Regions from separate parts of the Streptomyces sp. NPDC030840 genome, predicted to be linked through region 3. Evidence: riboswitches for the same ligand, from Rfam matches in the RefSeq annotation. Region 3 holds a riboswitch; each other region holds the start of a gene.

Region 1 (4,577 bases), on a different contig from region 3:
AATGAAAGGCAGTCCTTGCGGCGCGCCCGACTCGATGAGCCGCCACAGCGCGTCCGTGTCCGCGTGTTCCTCGATCAGGTCGCCGAGCCGGTCGAGCTGTTCCTCGCGCAGCGCGGCGAACGACGTGTCGGGGGCCGGTACGAAGCGGCGGCCCGCGGCGGCGGCCACCTCCCGCAGGAAGGCCCGCCGGAAACCGTCCGACTCCAGCGAGCCGTGCCAGTGCGTGCCCCAGGTCTGGCCGACCCGGCAGCCGTCCAGGAACGGCTCACCACCCACGACGTCGGCGACCCCGTGATGGATCTCGTACCCCTCGACCCGCTCGCCGAGGGCCTCCCCCTCCGGCCGGGTGAGGGTCTTCTCGCGGGCGAACCGCACCCGCACGGGCAGGATCCCCAGCCCGTCGACGCGGCCCAGACGGCTCTCGACCTCGTCCTCGATGTGCTCGCCGAGGATCTGGAAGCCGCCGCAGACGCCGAGGACCGGGCGTCCCTCCGCGGCCCTGCGGACCAGGGCGTCCGCGAGCCGGCGCTCCCTGAGCCACTGGAGGGCCCGTACGGTTCCGCGCGTACCCGGGACCACCACCAGGTCGGCGTCCGTCAGCTCCTCCGGCCGGTCCACGAAGCGCACGACGACACCCGGCTCGGCGGCCAGCGCGTCCACGTCGGTGAAGTTGGACATGAGGGGGATGGCGCAGACGGCGACCCGGAGCACGTCCTCACCCACCGGAGGGGCGACGTTCGACTCCCGTACCGTCCCCCGCAGGGAGACCCTCAGCCCGTCCTCCTCGTCGATCCCGAGCCCGTGCCGGAAGGGCAGGACGCCGTACGTGTGGCGGCCGGTGAGCCCGTGCAGCATGTCCAGGCCGGGTTCCAGCAGGGACACGTCCCCGCGGAACTTGTTGACGAGGAACCCGGCCACCAGGGCCTGGTCCTCGCGCGACAGCAGGGCGACGGTCCCGAAGAAGGACGCGAAGACGCCGCCCCGGTCGATGTCGCCGACGACGAGGACGGGAAGCCCGGCGTTGCGGGCGATGCCCATGTTCACGATGTCGGTCCGCCGCAGATTGATCTCGGCGGGAGAACCGGCGCCCTCACAGATCACCGCGTCATACGTGCCCCGCAACTCCGCGAGGCAGTCCAGCACGGTGCCGAGGAGCTGCTGCTGCCGCCCGCCGTGGTAGCCGCGCGCGCTCAGCTCGCCCACGGGCTTGCCGAGGAGCACGACCTGACTGCTCTGCTCCCCTCCCGGCTTCAGCAGCACGGGATTCATCAGCGCGGTCGGCTCGACCCGGCAGGCCTGGGCCTGCATGGCCTGCGCCCGCCCGATCTCGGCACCCTCGCGCGTCACGAACGAATTGAGGGACATGTTCTGCGCCTTGAACGGCGCGACCTTGACGCCCTGCCGGACCAGCCACCGGCAGATCCCGGCGGTGACGACGCTCTTGCCCGCGTCCGAGGTGGTGCCGGCGACGAGAAGACCCCCGCTCATGCCTTCCGCCCCCTCGCGACGAGCCTCACGGCGACGGCCGCCCCCAACGCGAGCCAGCTCACCCGCCGTGACAGGCGCACGGCCCGTTCGATGTCGCCCACCTCCACGGCACGCCCCTCCCCGTTCAGCACGGGCCGATGCTCCACACGTCCGCCGTACGACAGGGTCCCGCCCAGCCGCACCCCCAGGGCACCCGCGAACGAGGCCTCCACGGGACCGGCGTTGGGACTCGGGTGCCGGCCCGCGTCGGCTCGCCACGCCCGAACGGCCCCCCGGGGATCGGGGCCCGCCACGGCGGCGAGGACGGCGGTGAGCCGGGCCCCCGGCCACCCCGCGAGGTCGTCGAGCCGGGCGGAGGCCCAGCCGTAGCGCCGGTAGCGGGGCGACTTGTGGCCGACCATGGCGTCGAGGGTGTTGACGGCCCGGAACCCGAGCAGCCCCGGCACTCCCGCGACGGAACCCCACACCAGGGCTCCCACCACGGCGTCCGACGTGTTCTCGGCGACCGACTCGACGACGGCCCGGGCGATCCCGTCGGCGTCGAGGGCCTGCGGGTCCCGCCCGCACAGATGCGGCAGCCGCGTCCGGGCGCCCTCGACGTCCCCCGTCCGCAGGGCACGCCCGATGGTCCTGGCCTCGCGCGCCAGCGAAGTACCCCCGACGACGGCCCAGGTGGCCGCGCCGGTCAGAGCGACGGAGGCGGCGGACGACGTTCTCACGGCACCAGCGGCGGCGGCTCCGAACGTGACGGCGCCACCGGCGCACACGAGGGTGTGCAGCGCGCCCCACCCGCGGTGGTCCCGCCACAACACCCGCTCCACGGCACCCGCGGCCCGCCCGAACACGGCGACCGGGTGCCCCCGGCGGGGATCGCCCAGGAGCAGGTCACCGAGGAGCCCGGCGGCGGCGCCGTACGCGAACACGCGATCGGCACGCATCGGTTCAGCCGACCGCTGTGGCCGCGGGTTCCGGCAGGGCGGTGGTGCTGACACTCAATCGGCAGCCGAGCATGGCGATATGTCCTCACTCAGGGTGTCCACGCCCTGGTTCGACGAGACCGACGGCGAGAGTTCCTGACTCCCGGGGATGGCTACCCCGGTCACAGTGGCGGGACCGCGCCGGACTTCCACCGGCTTCCTCTTCTGCCGCCCGTACATGGCTCCGGCAGTCCACCACGGGGTTGGAAGGGGCGTCAACTTGCCGTTGACCTGCGAAGGGAGAGTGTGCTGAGGCCCACATACGAGTGGGGTGCGGGACGGTGATCCGTCCCGCACCCCACTGCTTGGCGTGTCTCTGTCGTGTGCCGGTGTCAGGCCACGATCAGATAGATCCCGTACGCCACCGCCGCCGCGCAGGCGGCGAAGCACGCGTACGCCGCCGTCGTGGCGAGAGCCGCCGAGTTGCCGGAGGCCGTGGCCGTCTCGCGCTTGGAGAGGCCGACGATGCCGAGGGTGAAGAGGCCGACGAGGGCCACGGTGACCACGAGGCTGACTCCGAACACGGAGCCGAGGGCTGCCCAGTCGATGTGCATGGTGGTGTGTTTCCCTTGCTCAGAGAGCGGGCGCCGACGACTTCGCCGGGGTGTCGGCGGAGACGGTGGCGGTGGCCGCGAGGTCGTCGGTGAGCGGGCCTGCCGGGGGCGGGGTGACCGCCGCGATGGCCGTGGTCACGACGCCGGCGGGCTCGTCGGTGTCGTTGACGTTGGTGTGGTCGACCACCTCGCGGCGCGAGAGCAGCCAGATGGCGGCGCTGGACGCGACGAGGAAGACGGCGACCAGCGTCGTGCCCCAGGTGCCGAAGGAGGTCACCCACTCGGCTCCGGCGCCGACCACGGCCGCGGCCGGGAGCGTCAGGCCCCAGGCGACGAACATGCGGGTGGCCGTGGACCAGCGGACCACACCGCCCTTGCGGCCGAGCCCCGCGCCCATCACCGCGCCGGAGACGGAGTGCGTGGTGGAGAGGGAGAAACCGAGGTGGGAGGAGGCCAGGATGACCGTCGCCGCGCTGGTCTGGGCGGCGAAGCCCTGCTGCGGCTGGAGGTCGGTCAGGCCTTTGCCCATCGTGCGGATGATGCGCCAGCCACCCAGGTAGGTGCCGAGCGCGATGGCGACACCGGCGGAGAGGATGACCCAGACCGGCGGGTCGGAGTCGGGGGCGATCGCGCCGCCGGCGACCAGGGCCAGGGTGATGATGCCCATCGTCTTCTGGGCGTCGTTCGTGCCGTGGGCCAGGGAGACCAGGCCGGCCGAGGTGATCTGGCCGGCGCGGTAGCCCTTGGACGTGGCCTTCTCGTGGGCGTTCTTGCCGAGGGTGTACGTCAGCCGTGAGGCGAGCATCGCGGCGATGCCCGCGACCAGCGGCGCCGCGACGGCGGGGATCAGTACCTTCGTGACGAGGACGTCACCGTGCACCGCGCCCAGGCCGGCCGAGGCGACGGTCGCGCCGATCAGACCGCCCATGAGGGCGTGCGACGAACTCGACGGCAGTCCGACGAGCCAGGTCAGCAGGTTCCAGAGGATGGCGCCGACCAACGCGGCGAAGATCACTTCTGGTCGTATACCGGTCTCGTCGACGAGACCTTTCGAGATCGTGTTGGCGACCTCGATGGAGAGGAACGCGCCGACAAGGTTGAGCACGGCGGACATGGCCACCGCGACCTTGGGCTTCATCGCGCCGGTCGAGATGGTGGTGGCCATCGCGTTGGCGGTGTCGTGGAAACCGTTCGTAAAATCGAACGCGAGCGCGGTGACGACCACGATCGCGAGGATCAGCGAGAAGTTTTCCATTTACCCGGGCTTCTTTCGGACGTCAGTGGCACGTTGACCGTAGGCAACCTGGGTGAACGGAAGATGAACTGGGCTGAACCGAGGGATGTATCGATCGCGGTGTCGGCATTCCGTTTGTGGCGAGGGGTGGGTGCCTGGGCTGCTGGGGTTCGAACGTATGCGGACTGTTCTGCTCCGCATACCCTCTGTATACCTTCCGGAGGCGGCGCCGCGCCCACGAAGGGGCGCGGCCGTGTCGATGTGCGGCTTCGCCGTCGCGCTTCCGGCGGAGCGCTACCCCTTCGCGAACCTCTTCAGCTGGGT
Region 2 (4,577 bases), on a different contig from region 3:
GACGGCGTTCACCATCTGCCAGTTGAGCAGCTTCATCGCGTCCAGCTTCGTGTGGGTCTGGGCCAGGCGGCGGCGCACCCAGGGCAGGTCGATGACGCGGCGGCCGTCGGCGAGTTTGGTCTCCATGGCCCAGCGCTGCACGTTGTGGAGGGAGCGGATCGCCATGGTGCCGTGGGCGGCGAGGGTGACGCGTTCGTGGTTGAGCTGGTTGGTGATCAGGCGCCAGCCCTTGTTCTCCTCCCCGACGCGGTGGGAGACGGGTACGCGGATGTTCTCGTAGTAGCTGGCGGTGGTGTCGTGGGAGGCGAGGGTGTTGATCAGGGTGCAGGAGTAGCCGGGGTCGGTGGTCGGGACCAGGAGCATGGTGATGCCCTTGTGGGGCGGGGCGTCCGGGTCGGTGCGGACGGCCAGCCACACCCAGTCCGCGGTGTCGCCGTTCGTGGTCCAGATCTTCTGGCCGTTGACGACGTACTCGTCGCCCTCCCGTACGGCGCGCGTCCTGAGCGCGGCCAGGTCGGTGCCCGCGTCGGGCTCGCTGTAGCCGATCGCGAAATCGATCTCGCCGGAGAGGATGCGCGGCAGGAAGTACGCCTTCTGCTCCTCGCTGCCGAACTGCATGATCGTCGGGCCGACCGTGTTGAGCGCCATCAGGGGCAGGGGGACGCCCGCCTGGGCGGCCTCGTCGAAGAAGATGAACTGCTCCATGGGGGTCAGCCCGCGTCCGCCGTACTCCTTCGGCCAGCCGACTCCGAGCCAGCCGTCCGTGCCGAGACGGCGGAGGGTCTCGCGGTAGAAGCGCTTCTGGGAGGCCGGGTCGCCGTACCGCGCGTACGCGTTGTCCGGCACCAACTTGGCGAAGTAGGCGCGCAGTTCGGTGCGCAGCCGCTGCTGCTCGGGCGTGTATTCCAGATGCACGGCGCCTCCTGGCTCCCCAAGGCCGGACCTGACGGCGCACACCGTAGAACGTGTTCCAGTAATTGGGAACACGAGGGAGCGACCGGGAGGGACAGGACAGGAGAAAGGCCCCCGGTCACCCGGGGGCCTTTCTCCCGCGCCCAACAGGTCAGTGCGGGACGCGCTCAACAGCTCAGTGCGGGACGGGAGTCGCCGGAGCGGCGGCCCCCTGGCGCCCCGCCGTGCGCGGAGCCAGCACGCGTTCCGCGAGCAGCCCGAAGAGCAGACCGTACGCGGTCCACAGGGTCACCTGGATGGCGAGGGCGGCCAACCGGTACTGCCACAGCAGGGTGCCGGGGAAGCCCTCCGGGACGTTGTCGTACGACGGCAGGAAGGCGTACGCCAGGCCGACGACGAGGACGAAGAACGCGCCCGCCGCGACGGTGGCGTTCCAGTTGCCCAGGCGTGGCGCGAGGCGCTTGCCCAGGACCACCGCCCCGACGGCCAGCAGAACGCTGAGCACGACCATCAGGAAGTACAGCGTGGTGCGCTGGTCGAGGGTGTCGGGGTCGCCCACGGCGGGCGGATTGGCGGGGTACTTCAGGAACGGGACCACATAGACCGCGACCAGCCCGGCCACCGCCAGGAGCAGCGCGCTCGCGCGCGGCCCGAAGCGGCCGATGCGGCCGAGCGCGAAGCAGTACGCGAGGGCCGCGATGCCGCCGAACGCGACCCCGTACACGAGGACGCCGGTGGACAGTCCCGCCGTGGACTGCAGGGTGCGGCTGACGAGTTCCTCGCCGCCGTGTTCGTGGGCGTGGGCCTCCTCGAACGCGATCGCCTGGTCGACGCGTGGTTCACCCAGGAAGTAGGCGACGACGAGGGCGAGCAGGCCCGCGGCGAGTCCCGCGAGCATGCCGCGCACCAGGAGGTTCCTGACCGTTGCGGAGTTCATCGGCTCGTGAGCTTCCTCGCCGCCGTCAGTGGCAGGGGAAGCCGAGCAGGTGGCGGGCGTCGTGCACCCATTCGTGGACACCCTCGCCGGACACGAGGGAGGTGGCGCCCTGTTCGGCGCCGACGAAGTAGAGCAGGACCAGCATGAGGATGCCGAAGAAGACCGCCCAGGGGGCGATCGCTCCGATCGGCAGCTTGGCCGGAACCGCGGTGGGAGCGGCGGGGGTTGCGGTCGGCTGGGCGACGGCGGACTGCGCCATGGCAGGACCTCCTGGGGGAACTCGCGTCCCGTCTCGGTGGTGCACAGGACGACGGCCACGGGTCTGACTTGCCCTGCCGTCACCGCACTTGGCGGGTGCGGATCGTGCTGGGCTTACAGTGGCGCGACCGTGCCGGATTCTCACCGGCTTCCGTCGACCGTCGTCAATATCGACGAGAAGGTACCGCGAAGTGAGGTTCCGGCCAAGGGCGCATGGGTGGCGCACGGCGTGCGGGTGAGCTGGTCACACCACGGCCCGATGGTCATGTCCCTTACAGGGCAAGGGGGTTGGGTGCACAGGTGGCCGGATCGGGAGAGCGTGAAATGACGAGCCGAGTGATGTTGATCTCACCCGCGATGAACGCGGCGCTGCGGGAGGCCCGCTTCGACGACGGATGCCCGCTCGACCCGTCCGGGCTGCGGGCGGCGACGGCGAACTCGGGCACCCTGAGGTCCCCCGACCGGGCCTGGGCCTCCCCCACGGTCCGCTGCCGCGAGACCGCTGCCGCGCTCGGGCTGGACATCGGGGGGACGCCCGGGCCGGCCGGTCTGGACGTGGGGCGCTGGCGCGGGGCGACGCTCACCGAGGTGAGCGCCGACGAGCCCGAGGCGGTGGCCCGTTGGCTGACCGACCCCGAGTCCGCGCCGCACGGCGGCGAGTCGGTGCGGGCGTTGTGCGACCGGGTGGCACTGTGGCTCGACACGGCCGCCCGGGGCGACGGCCGGACGGTCGCCGTCGTCGAGCCCGACGTCGTACGGGCCGTGGTGGTACGGGTGCTGGGGGCGCCGGAATCCGCGTTCTGGCGCGTGGACGTGCCGCCGCTGACGGCCACCGAGTTCAGCGGGCGGGGCGGGCGCTGGAACGTGCGGGTCGGGGGGCCGCCGCTCGCGGGAGCGTCCTGAGCGGGGCGGTCGGCGAGGATTCATTTCGCCCCCGCCGCCCCTACCCGTCCCCTCCCCAGGGGCTGCGCCCCTTCGACCCGCCGCGGGGCTCCGCCCCGGACCCCGGTTCGGGGGCCAGCCCCCGGACCCCCGCTCCTCAAACGCCGGAGGGGCTGATTTTCGCGGCCGGGGCTGAGTTCCCTGGCCGGGGCTTGGGTTTTCAGCGAGGGCAGGTACATCCGGCCCGTCCGGCGTTTGAGGACGAGGCCGTCAGGCCGACAGCCGGGTCCGGGGTCGCCGAGCCTGGCGGCAGCCCCTCGCCTCAGGCAGCGAGTGTCGCGAGGAAGTCCGTGCAGGCGCGGGCGCAGTCGCGGCAGGCCTTCGCGCTGTCCTCGGCACCGGGGTGGGCGTCGAAAGCGTGCGCGCACTCCAGGCACACCTCCCGGCACCACTCCACCTGGGCCCGGAGGGCGGCCTCGTCCTGGTGGGTCTGCTCGGAGAGCACCCGGCACGTCGCGTCGCACACCTCGGCGCACATGATGCCCTTGCGCCGCACACGTTCCTGGTCCCTGGGCCCGTCCGGGTCGGCGAGGCTCGCGCGCAGGGCGCACGCCCGCGCGCATTCCGTGCACGCCTGTGCGCACGCGAAGCGGTCCTCGAGGAACCGGAAGAGCTCCTGCTGAGAAGTCGTCGTCGATGTCACACCGGGCGGGTAGCCGAGCCGGAACCCGTCAAACCACGCCCGCGGAACGGGTGCGGCGCGGGCGGCCGTGCTCGCGCGCCCTCGGCCGCCCGTGTTTCTCTCACCGCCCACCCGGGCACCCGTGCGCCTCCCGGGTCACCGCGGGAATGCCGCTCGACGACGTGCGGATTCCGCGCGCTGAGCCGGTTCACCGATGCCCGCGAGGGTATTCGTCACATATGAGTATGGAATGGGTGCATTTTGCCGCAGGGGGAAGCGCACTGGTCGGCCTCTGGTCGGTCATCATGGGCGTGATCGTCGTGGCCCTCCTGGGCGGCGCCTTCTGGATGGGCAACCGCGTACGCAGCCGTGAGCCGCGCCGGCCCAGCCCGGAGGAGCAGCCCCGGCTGCCCGAGGGCGGCCCGGTCCATGAGGAGCAGCACAACCTGGAGCCCGACGAGATACCCCGAAGCGATCTGCGGCTCACGCCCTACCAGGTGCACGGCAACCTGGGCTCCCGGCCGACCGTGTCCAAGCGGCGGTCGCGCTGGAGCAAGGGCAGCAGCGGCTCCTTCGGCAGCGGCGGCCTGGGCGCCCACTGAGGCGACCGGAGCGCACGCCGAGACCCACACGGGGCCGGGCTTCGGCGCCCACCGCGGATCCGCCGCACCCCCGCTCCATGCCGCACACCATGACCGCACACAGGGAGGGTGAGAAACATGGCCCAGCGCACCGCGCTGCCGCTGCCCGACTACGACCACCTGCCGATCGGCGGTCTCGAGAGCCGCGTCCGCGCGCTCACCGCCGACGAGGTGGAGCAACTGCTCGCCTACGAGCGGGCCCACGCCGACCGCGTCCAGGCCGTCGAACTGCTGTCGGCCCGACTGGAGCAGCTCCGCTCCGGCG
Region 3 (4,577 bases):
GCGCTCGTTCCGGCGGCCATCATGTCCATCGCGGCCGCGAACCTGTTCACCCGCAACATCTACAAGGACTTCATCAAGCCGGACGCGACGGCCGCGCAGGAGACCAAGGTCTCGAAGATCGTGTCCCTGCTGGTGAAGGTGGGCGCGCTGGCCTTCGTCCTGACGATGGACAAGACGGTGGCGATCAACTTCCAGCTGCTGGGCGGCATCTGGATCCTGCAGACCTTCCCGGCGCTGGTCGGCGGCCTGTTCACGCGCTGGTTCCACCGCTGGGCGCTGCTCGCGGGCTGGGCGGTCGGCATGGTGTACGGCACGGTGGCCGCCTACGGGGTCGCCTCCCCGACCCAGAAGCACTTCGGCGGCTCCAACGCGGAGATCCCGGGGCTCGGCGAGATCGGCTACATCGGTCTGACGGCGTTCGTGCTGAACGTGGTCGTCACGGTCGTCCTCACCTTCGTCCTGAAGGCGGTCAAGGCGCCCGACGGGGTCGACGAGACGAAGCCGGAGGACTACACGGCGGACGCGGGCGACCCGGGGGTGGCGGTGGAGCTGCCTCCGGCGACGGCGGGGTCGGCGCACTAGCCGCGGGGCGCTGGGGCGGCGGGGGTTTCTCGCCCCCGCCGCCCCTACCCGTCCCATCACTGGGGCTGCGCCCCAGACCCCGCGGGGGTTTCTGGGGAGCGTGGGTCGTGTGCCGGCGGGTGGGGGCTGGTCGCGCAGTTCCCCGCGCCCCTGACAGCCGCGCCGTTCCCCGTGCGCATTCAGCCCCTCCGGCGTTCGAGGAGCGGGGTCCGGGGCGGAGCCGCGGGGCGGGGTCGGGTAGGGGCGGCGGGGGCGAAAACCCTCCGTGGGGGCCCGATTGACACAAGCGTTCGCAGGGGCTGGGCTGGCAGGAGAGACCCCGCCCCCACCGGAGGTGCCCCCGTGACGCCCCGCCCCCCGATCGTCCTCGACAGTGACCCCGGAATCGACGACGCCCTGGCCCTGCAGTACCTGCTGGGCACGGGCCGGTGGGACCTGAAGGCCTACACCTCCGTGGGCGGCAACCTCCCCGCCGAGCAGACGTACAGCAACGCCCGCGCCCTCACCAGAGCCTTCGGCGTCGACGCCGACCTACCGGTCCACCGCGGCGCGGGCCGCCCCCTGACCCGCCTCCCGTACACCGCCGCGTCCGCCTTCCACGGTCCGGCGGGCCTCGGCAACGAGGTGCTGCCCGACTCGACGGCCGCCCACCTGCCGGAGTCCTCCGCGCAGGCCCTCCTGCGGCTCTCCCGGGAGTACGAGGGAGAGCTCACCGTGTGCGCCACGGGCCCGCTCACCAACGTGGCGATCGCGCTCCTGGAGGACCCGGGCTTCGCCCGGCGCGTCCGGAAGTTCGTCTTCATGGGCGGCGCCGCGCAGGTGCCCGGCAACATCACGCCGGTCGCCGAGTTCAACATCTGGGCCGACCCGGACGCCGCCGAGGTGGTCCTGTCCTCCGGCATTCCGTTCACCATGGTCGACCTGGACGCCTCCCACCACTGCCTCTTCGGTCCCGCCGACCTGGCCGCCCTGGAGGCGGCGGGCCCGGGCACGGCGCTTGCCGTCCGCCTGCTGAGGGTTTACATGGACGCCTACCGCCGCCACGGCGGGGGCGACGCCTGCCCGCTGCACGACCCGCTCGCCGTGGGCGCGTGCGCGGACGAGTCGTTCCTCACCGTCGCGGAGGGCGCCGTCATCGTCGAGTCGGCCAGCGAACTCACCCGCGGGAAGACCGTGTTCGTGCCCGCGGCCGCCCAGCGCGCCTACTACACCGAGTCCTCCGCCCTCTCCGCCCGCATGACCCTCACGGGCCGCGTCGCCCTCGGCCCGGGCCCCCGCGACTTCAGCAAGGACTTCGTGGCGACCCTGCCCCAGTGGCCGGGAGTGGCCTGAGCCCTCCACAGCCGTGGAATCCGTGAGCCGACCTCGCACCCGTCCGGCACACTCCCCACCATGGACATCACGATCAGACAGGCACGGCCCGACGAGTACGACACCCTCGGTGAGCTCACCGCGCAGGCGTACCTGGGCGACGGCCTCCTCGACTTCGGAGCGGCCGACGCGTACCTCGGTGAGCTGCGGGACGTCGCCAAGCGGGCCGCCGCGGCCGAGGTGCTCGTCGCCGCCGAGGACGGCCGCGTGCTCGGCGGGGTGACCTTCGTGCCGGCCGGCGGGCCCATGGCCGACATCGCGGGGCCCGGCGAGGCGGAGATACGGATGCTCGCGGTGGCCGCCGAGGCCCGCGGGCGGGGCGTCGGCGAGGCACTCGTCCGTACGTGCGTCGAACGCGCGCGGTCCACGCCCGGCTGCGCCCGCATGGTCCTGTCCACCCAGCGCTCCATGCACGCGGCCCACCGGATCTACGAACGTCTCGGCTTCACCCGCACTCCCGACCGCGACTGGAACCCGCTTCCGCACCTCGACGACATCACTCTCCTCACCTACGAGTTGACGCTCTGACACCAGCGCGACACACCATCACGCCACAACATATGGGGCCGCTTCCACGGCGCGGCACAAGATGTATGCTCATGCTCGCTGTCGCCGCAGGGGAATCCGGCGCGAATCCGGAACTGTCCCGCAACGGTGTACTTGCGTGTGTACATACCCATGTCCGCACGCATGGTCAGTCCGAGGACCTGCCGACAGCGCACCCGGCCGACCGGTCCGGGTGCCTGACGTCCGGGCCTCGCGGAATGGGCCGGTGGACGCGACGCCGTGTGCGTTCGTGCGCTGCCCCCTGCCCTCCGCAAGGCCCCGTGCCGAGCGAGGGAGAGCCCACACGTGACCATCGCGCCAGCCGATCCGGTTTCAGCGGGGACCGGGCAGGAAGCAGGGCCCGAGCAGGAACACGACGGTCCCGGAACCGCGTTGTTGCGGACCCTGACCGAGCTGACCGCCGACCTTCCCGACGCCGACCCCGGACGGGTCGCCGCAGCCGCGCTGCGCGGCCGTTCCGCGCACGCCGACGAGACGGAGCTGCGGGAACTGGCCACCGAGGCGGCGGCCGGTCTCATCTCGGAGGACCCGGCCTACTCACGGCTGGCCGCCCGGCTGCTCACGATCGGCATTACGGCAGAGGCCGCCTCGCAGGGCGTCACGTCCTTCTCCGAGTCCGTGGCCGTGGGCCACCGCGAAGGCCTCATCGCCGACCGCACCGCCGAGTTCGTACGGCTGCACGCGGCCCGCCTCGACGCGTTGATCGACACGGCCGCCGACGACCGCTTCGGCTACTTCGGGCTCCGCACGCTGCACAGCCGGTACCTGCTGCGGCATCCGATCACCCGCAAGGTCGTCGAGACGCCCCAGCACTTCATGCTGCGGGTGGCGTCCGGGCTCGCCAAGGACACTGCGCTCGATTCAGAGACGGGCGCACAGTCCGTGGACGAGGTCGCCGCGCTCTACGGGCTCATGAGCCGCCTCGACTACCTGCCCTCCTCCCCCACCCTGTTCAACTCCGGTACGCGGCACGCCCAGATGTCGTCCTGCTACCTCCTCGACTCCCCGAAGGACGAGCTGGACTCGATCTACGAGCGCTACCAGCAGGTGGCCAGGCTGTCGAAGCACGCGGGCGGCATCGGCATCGCGTACTCCCGCATCCGCTCCCGCGGTTCGCTGATCCGCGGCACGAACGGGCACTCAGGCGGCATCGTCCCGTTCCTGAAGACCCTCGACGCCTCGGTCGCCGCCGTGAACCAGGGCGGCCGGCGCAAGGGCGCGGCCGCCGTCTACCTGGAGACCTGGCACTCCGACATCGAGGAGTTCCTGGAGCTGCGCGACAACACCGGTGAGGACGCCCGCCGTACGCACAACCTGAACCTCGCGCACTGGATCCCGGACGAGTTCATGCGCCGGGTCGACGAGGACCGTGTCTGGTCCCTCTTCTCCCCCGCCGACGTGCCGGAGCTCGCCGACCTGTGGGGCGAGGAGTTCGACGCGGCCTACCGCAGGGCGGAAGCCGAGGGCCTCGCCCGGAAGACCATCCCGGCCCGCGACCTGTACGGGCGCATGATGCGCACCCTCGCCCAGACCGGCAACGGCTGGATGACCTTCAAGGACGCGGCCAACCGCACGGCCAACCAGACGGCCGAGCCGGGCCACGTCGTCCACTCCTCGAACCTGTGCACCGAGATCCTGGAGGTCACGGACGACGGCGAGACGGCGGTGTGCAACCTGGGGTCCGTGAATCTGGGTGCCTTTGTCGACATGGAGACCGGCGACCTCGACTGGGAGCGGCTCGACGCCACCGTCCGCACCGCCGTCACCTTCCTCGACCGCGTCGTCGACATCAACTACTACCCGACCGAGCAGGCAGCCCGCTCGAACGCCAGGTGGCGGCCCGTCGGCCTGGGTGCCATGGGACTCCAGGACGTCTTCTTCAAGCTGCGGCTCCCCTTCGACTCCCCCGCGGCCCGCGCACTGTCCACCCGTATCGCCGAGCGGATCATGCTCGCCGCGTACGAGGCGTCGGCCGACCTAGCCGAGCGCTGCGGCCCGCTGCCCGCCTGGGAGAAGACCCGTACGGCCCGCGGCGTCCTGCACCCCGACCACTACGA

What was found. Region 3 has a riboswitch for cobalamin ahead of ACZ49J_RS22860 (ribonucleoside-diphosphate reductase subunit alpha). Riboswitches for the same ligand answer to the same signal wherever they lie in the genome.
Region 1: linked by a shared signal. The riboswitch ahead of ACZ49J_RS10680 (cobalamin biosynthesis protein) and the one ahead of ACZ49J_RS22860 (ribonucleoside-diphosphate reductase subunit alpha) in region 3 are both predicted to bind cobalamin.
Region 2: linked by a shared signal. The riboswitch ahead of ACZ49J_RS31550 (CbtB domain-containing protein) and the one ahead of ACZ49J_RS22860 (ribonucleoside-diphosphate reductase subunit alpha) in region 3 are both predicted to bind cobalamin.

What each region holds. Positions count from the first base shown of each region.
Region 1 is NZ_JBVIEE010000004.1:62,602-67,178, reverse strand. Features, by position in the region: gene ACZ49J_RS10685 (cobyric acid synthase) at 1-1,488, opposite strand, end outside; gene ACZ49J_RS10680 (cobalamin biosynthesis protein) at 1,485-2,426, opposite strand; cobalamin riboswitch at 2,537-2,677, opposite strand; gene ACZ49J_RS10675 (hypothetical protein) at 2,798-3,019, opposite strand; gene ACZ49J_RS10670 (inorganic phosphate transporter) at 3,039-4,274, opposite strand; gene ACZ49J_RS10665 (lysozyme) at 4,548-4,577, opposite strand, start outside.
Region 2 is NZ_JBVIEE010000018.1:83,029-87,605, forward strand. Features, by position in the region: gene ACZ49J_RS31540 (acyl-CoA dehydrogenase family protein) at 1-915, opposite strand, end outside; gene ACZ49J_RS31545 (CbtA family protein) at 1,088-1,849, opposite strand; gene ACZ49J_RS31550 (CbtB domain-containing protein) at 1,875-2,108, opposite strand; cobalamin riboswitch at 2,145-2,285, opposite strand; gene ACZ49J_RS31555 (histidine phosphatase family protein) at 2,432-3,010, shown strand; gene ACZ49J_RS31560 (four-helix bundle copper-binding protein) at 3,312-3,692, opposite strand; gene ACZ49J_RS31565 (DUF6479 family protein) at 3,911-4,273, shown strand; gene ACZ49J_RS31570 (DUF8129 domain-containing protein) at 4,391-4,577, shown strand, end outside.
Region 3 is NZ_JBVIEE010000010.1:182,210-186,786, reverse strand. Features, by position in the region: gene mctP (monocarboxylate uptake permease MctP) at 1-582, shown strand, start outside; gene ACZ49J_RS22870 (nucleoside hydrolase) at 925-1,914, shown strand; gene ACZ49J_RS22865 (GNAT family N-acetyltransferase) at 1,975-2,481, shown strand; cobalamin riboswitch at 2,512-2,682, shown strand; gene ACZ49J_RS22860 (ribonucleoside-diphosphate reductase subunit alpha) at 2,806-4,577, shown strand, end outside.